2 regions of the Exiguobacterium sp. BMC-KP genome follow, and region 2 is predicted to be linked to the other one. Evidence: riboswitches for the same ligand, from Rfam matches in the RefSeq annotation. Region 2 holds a riboswitch; the other holds the start of a gene.

Region 1 (3,202 bases), on a different contig from region 2:
GAGAATCTCCGATGCTCGGCAGCGAAATTCTGACTTATGAAGTCGCTTCCGTAAAAGAACGCGCGCAATAAACCAAGAAGGACTCGATATGAGTCCTTTTTATGTACCTGTATAAAAAAAAGAGAAAGGGTTTAATTGTCTCAAATGGTATTATTTGTTATCATAATGCCATTACAGAGAGAGAGGATCTTACATGAATTCGTTAACTATATTTGAACATGCTATTCGTGCCTTACCTGACGACCGTACATTACGACGTGATGAATTATGGACGGATGCCTTTTTATTGCAACAGGAGAACGAACTGACCGTTTATTATTCTCCGATTGGTGAGTACGTCAATACCAAAGCAAAAGTCGTCATCATCGGGATCACACCAGGATTTGAACAGATGCGAATCGCTTTCGAAGAAGCGACGGATGTACTTCATCATAGCGTTTCATTGGAAGAGACGGCACGCCTCGTCAAATATACGGCAAGCTTTGCTGGAACGATGCGACGCAACCTCGTCCAAATGCTTGATACACTCGAACTTCCAGCATTACTCGGAATCGAGACGACGGCTACCTTATTTCATCAACATCAGCAATTACTGCATCCGACGTCGTTATTAAAACAACCCGTCTTTTATCGAGAAAAAAATTATTCAGGGCATCAACCGAAAATCAATCGTAGTCCTTTGTTGAGACACTATGCAGAGGAACATTTCGTTGCTGAGATCAATCAATTACATGAATCAGCGCTGTTGATTCCGCTCGGTCGTGTCGTCGAAGCACAAATTCGTAGCTTGATTCATGACGGACGAATTGAACAGCATCAGCTTCTTTCCGGCTTCCCTCATCCCTCTGGTGCAAACGGTCATCGAAAAAAACAGTTTGAAGAGAATCAACCGTACTTAATGAAACAGCTTATTCAACATTTTGCCGAATAAATAACTTTATCTTAAATTATCAGAATATATGGTTGAATCGCTTCTGAAATACATGATAAAGTGTCCATAAGAACAGAATATGACTATTCTATCGATGAGGTAGAGGCGCGATTTCAATCAGTACTTGGTCCGAGGATGACAACGAAGACGACTACAGGAAAGGTGACATCGCCGAAATGATAATATGTGTCCAACATATCGTCGTTGGTCGATTCGGGAAACACCCGATCGATTGCCATACATAGCAGTTGTATGGAGCGCTCCAATTCGGCTAAGAAAGACGCATCCAGCGAGGGTGTCGGCTTTGTTGCCGGTGCCCTTGCTTTTTTTATGCCGCGGGGTCTCATCTTTAAGTTATTTATTAAAGAGGAGGATATTTTTTATGGTCAACTATTCAGATTCCATCATCGCCCTTGTACCTGCTTTATTAGCTATCTTGTTGGCAATCTTTACGCGCAAGGTCGTTCTTTCGCTAGGTGTCGGCATTCTCGTCGGTGCCCTACTACTCCACCGTTTTAACCCGATCGATACGGTGACCTATCTTGGTAAGAACATCTTCAGCCTATTTTGGGCAGATGGTGCCTTGAACGAATGGAACGTCTTATTGCTTGTCTTCTTGTTATTGCTTGGTGTCCTTTCGACGTTGATCCAAACGTCAGGTGGTGCACGAGCTTTCGGAGAATGGGCAGCAACGCACGTCAAAACGGCACGTGGTGCTCGTTTGGTCGCATTCGGCCTCGGAATTTTGATCTTCATCGATGACTACTTCAATAGTCTCGCCGTCGGAAACGTCAGTCGTCCGCTTACGGATCGTCGTGGTGTATCACGTGCAAAACTTGCCTATTTGATTGACTCAACGGCTGCACCTGTCTGTGTCATCAGTCCGCTTTCAAGCTGGGGAGCATTTATCATCTCCATCATTGCTGGTATCTTAACGACGCACTCGATTACGGATTACTCGGCGTTTAGCGCCTTCATGATGATCGTTCCAATGAACTTCTATGCAATCTTTGCTCTTCTGTTAACACTTTACATCGCTTACTCTGGCATCTCTGTCGGACCGATGAAACAACACGAACGCCGTGCTGCAAAAGGTGAACTCTTCGATGCCTCAAAAGGCACACCGATGGGGATGGCAAAAGAGGTCAAGGAACACACGAACGGAAAAGTTCGGGATCTCGTCGTTCCAATCGTTGTTCTCGTCATAGCTACGATCAGCGCGTTACTCGGAACAGGTGCTCAGGCACTTGCAGCCGACAATCGCCCGTTCACTTTGATCGGCGCGTTTGAAGCAACAGATGTCACACGTTCACTCGTCGCTGGTGTTGTCATTAGTTTAATCGTTGCTTTCCTGATGTTGATCGGACGGAAGATTCCGGGACGCGATTACCGTGCAAGCATCGTTGCTGGTATGCGTTCGATGTGGCCGGCAGTCGTCATCCTGTTGTTCGCTTGGACGATCATCGCTGTCATCGGTGATATGAAAACAGGTGACTATCTCGCAAGTTTCGTTAGCAACTCGATTTCTGCTTCGTACTTGCCGTTCTTATTATTCTTAATTGCCGGCTTGATGGCATTCTCGACAGGAACAAGTTGGGGCACATTCGGGATCATGTTGCCAATCGGTGCGGATCTCGTCATGGCGGTCGACGCTTCTCTCTTGTTACCGACGCTTGCTGCTGTTCTTGCCGGATCTGTCTTCGGTGACCATTGTTCACCGATTTCTGATACGACAATTCTCAGTTCGACTGGGGCTGGATCCCATCATATCGATCATGTCACGACACAGTTACCGTATGCGCTAGTCGGTGCAGTTACTGCCGCTGTTGGTTATTTAGTCATCGGTTTCACGGAGTCTTCGGTCTTCGGTTTCATCGGAGCTCTTGTCACATTCGCACTCTTCGTCGTCGTCTTAAACGTTCTCTCGAAAAAAGGAGAAACCGCTTCGGATTTACAGACGGATTAATGTAACACTGTACGAAAAAAGGCATTGGATGCGCGCATCCAATGCCTTTTCTTATACTCATTCGTTTCACACCATCAATAAACACACATCATTTGCGAACGCTACTGGGTCTTCAAGCGGAAGTCCTTCAACAAGCAACGCTTGCTGATACATTAATTTTGTATAGTGTTCGAATTTCGAACGATCGTTTTGATACGCTGTTTCAAGGGATTGGAACACTGCGTGTGACGGGTTCAATTCGAGAATCTTGACCGCCTCTACTCCTTCGTTATTCGGCATTGCCTTAAGGATTTTCTCCATCTCGA
Region 2 (3,202 bases):
CTGACCGGTAATGCTGGAAGATTGAAGATTTTCCGTGTTTCGTCAATCATCTTCTGCTCTTCTTTCGTATAACCGTTTTCTAGGAACACATCGATATGCGGCAAGATGTTATCGTGAATCGGGTGCGGATAATTGACGGGTTCTTCTCCGCGTGCCCCGCGTGCCAAGTCCTCGATCCCTTTTTGACCTGAACCAGATACAGCCTGGTACGTCGTATAGTTAACACGCTCGAATCCCAGTGACTGGAGCGGCGCTAATGCGACGACCGATTGAATCGTCGAACAGTTCGGATTCGCGATCAAACGGTCCGTTGCTTGAATCGCTTGTGGATTAACTTCTGGTACGACGAGTGGAATCGTTTCCTGCATCCGGAAGGCACTCGAGTTATCGACGACGAGCGTTCCGTTTTCAGCTAATAACGGTGCATATTGCTCACTGATCGTCCCGCCCGCCGCGAACAACGCGACGTCGATCCCGTCTTCCGTGATACTTGGTGTCAATGCTTGGATCGTAATGTCTTCTCCTTTGTACTGTACCGTGCTCCCTGCTGAACGAGCAGAAGCGTAAGCGGATAAGCGGCTGACCGGGAAGTCCAGTTCTGCTAGTACTTGTAACATTTTTTGACCGACCGCGCCGGTTGCTCCAATGACTGCTACATGATACATCCTGTTCTCCTCCTTATAACTCGAACGCGTTTGCAATCGCTGCAACCGTTCGTTCAATGTCTGCTTGTGCAATCGTGTATGAGATACTAATTTCTGAAGTCGTAACTTGATAGAATGGAATGTTCTCTGCTCGGAAAATTGCGAACAACTTCGAAGCAACACCTGTTGCATCCCGCATCCCGATTCCGACGACAGATAATTTTGCGTGTTGGTTATGGCGGTCGACCTTCACTGTCGTAAAGCGATCCATGATGTCTTTTAAGGCTTCATCGAGGAATTCTTCTTCATCGAGTGGACATGAGAACGATAAGAAAATGTCACTGTCGAACGTCGTTTGACTGATCATGTCGATGTTGACGTGGCGATTGGATAACAGTTCGAAGATATCAGCTACTGCTGCATTTGTTTGCGGTACGTGTTTGATTGACACCGTCAAGACGTTCTTCGTGACGCTGACACTCGTTACCGCTTTTTGTTCCATTGTTTCCGTCGCTTCCATGATCCATGTTCCCCTTTTCGATTCAAGTGTTTTCCCGACGAAGATGTGTACGCCGTATTTTTTTCCTAACTCGACACTCCGCATTTCCATAACCTTCGACCCGAGGGCGCTCATCTCCATCATCTCGTCATATGAGATGTGGGGGATCGGCTGAGCCGCGGCATGGATTCGTGGATCAGCCGTGTAGACACCGTCGACATCGGTATAGATTTCGCACCGTTTATCGAGCACTGCCGCAAGAGCAACTGCCGTCGTATCCGATCCGCCTCGTCCGAGTGTCGTCACGTCACCGAGTTCGTTGACACCTTGGAACCCAGCAACGATGACAACATCGTACGTTTCGAGTTTTTGTCGTAACAGATCTCCATCGATCTGTTTGATCTTACTTTTCGTATGCACGCCCATCGTGCTGATTCCTGCTTGTGCGCCAGTTTGCGATAACGCTTTGACGCCGAGCGAGTTAAGGGCGATGCTGAGTAATGAAATCGTCTGTTCTTCTCCGATGGCAAGCAGACGATCGAGTTCTCGCCGCTCGGGGCGATCCGTAATGGCTTGCGCCTGAGCGATTAAAGAATCTGTCATCTTGCCCATCGCCGAAACGACGACGACGAGTTTTTCACCTTCGGCTGCGCGACTCTTCAAATAATTCGCAATAGACTGAATCTGTTCGACAGTCGCAACCGAGCTTCCACCAAATTTAAGTACAGTTGTCACAATCCTATCTCCTTTGTCCCGATACAGAAAAAAACGACGGGCCGGTAGGAGCGTTCCTACGGCCCGTCGTTATCACGATCGGACAAACGAAGACAAAGTCATTCGTTCTTTTACGTAAGATAGCGCTCCGAAACATCGGTTTCGGCAGTACAACGGATCTTAACCGTTGTACCAGCAAACAAGAGTAAGCATCTTCTCGTTCACTTCGGCGGACTTCCCCTTTCACATCATTCGGCATGCTTGCCTTCAAGAATGATGCTACTCATGTCATCCGCGCCTCTATCTGTCGGTTGTTAGTTACAGTTATAGCAGACATCTTTTGTTAAATCCAGTCATTTGGCTGATTTTTTTCAAAATTCGTCAATTTGCAAGATGTTGTTTCGCGAGTTCGAGTTGCTCTGAAACGGCAGCAAACCCTGTACCGCCGTAGCTAGTCCGGCGCGCTACTGCTTGAACCGGATCGAGAAGCGGATAGACGTCGTCTGTGATATCAGGATGGAATGTTTGATACGTCTCAAGGTTCAAATCTTTTAGGAAACAGTCATTCTGTACACAATAAAGGACGGCTTTTCCCACGATCTCATGCGCTTCCCGGAATGGTATGCCTTTCGTCACAAGGTAGTCAGCGAGTTCCGTTGCATTCGAGAAATCTTGCATTGTCGCCTTCTTGAGCGCTTCTGTCTTAAACGTCGCAGATTCAATCATTCCGGTGAAGATTTGAACGGACTGAAGGACGGTATCTGCTGTATCGAAGACCCCTTCCTTATCCTCTTGCATGTCTTTGTTGTAAGCGAGTGGTAATGCCTTCATCGTCGTCAAGAAGCCCATTAGATTGCCATAGACACGCCCTGTTTTCCCACGAATCAATTCCGCGAAATCAGGATTTTTCTTTTGTGGCATCATGCTCGACCCTGTCGAGAAGGCATCGGACAACTCGATGAAGCCGAATTCTTGCGACGCCCAGATGATGATCTCTTCACAAAAACGAGATAGATGCATCATGACGGTCGAGGCGATCCCGAGGTATTCGATGACGAAGTCCCGGTCAGAGACCGCATCGAGGCTGTTCGGATAGATCGACTCAAACCCGAGCAACTCCGCAGACCGGAAACGATCAATCGGAAATGTCGTCCCAGCGAGCGCTCCTGCTCCAAGCGGTGATTTCCGAATCCGTTTTTGGTTGTCCGTCAACCGTTCGACGTCCCGTTCAAACATCCAGAAGTACGCAAGCAAGTGATGGGCAAGAGAGATCGGTTGCGCCCGTTGCAAATGGGTATAGCCCGGCATGACCGTCTCAATATGTTGCTCAGCTTGTTCCGTGATG

The links. Region 2 has a riboswitch for lysine ahead of ADM98_RS03730 (aspartate kinase). Riboswitches for the same ligand answer to the same signal wherever they lie in the genome.
Region 1: another riboswitch for lysine. It lies ahead of ADM98_RS01960 (Na+/H+ antiporter NhaC family protein); the one in region 2 lies ahead of ADM98_RS03730 (aspartate kinase).

The regions. Positions count from the first base shown of each region.
Region 1 covers NZ_LGIW01000012.1:81,945-85,146, reverse strand. The annotation lists gene ADM98_RS01970 (heme oxygenase) at 1-71, shown strand, start outside; gene ADM98_RS01965 (hypothetical protein) at 194-931, shown strand; lysine riboswitch at 1,024-1,202, shown strand; gene ADM98_RS01960 (Na+/H+ antiporter NhaC family protein) at 1,314-2,897, shown strand; gene htpG (molecular chaperone HtpG) at 2,964-3,202, opposite strand, start outside.
Region 2 covers NZ_LGIW01000013.1:175,755-178,956, forward strand. The annotation lists gene ADM98_RS03725 (aspartate-semialdehyde dehydrogenase) at 1-665, opposite strand, end outside; gene ADM98_RS03730 (aspartate kinase) at 679-1,878, opposite strand; lysine riboswitch at 1,991-2,168, opposite strand; gene argH (argininosuccinate lyase) at 2,239-3,202, opposite strand, start outside.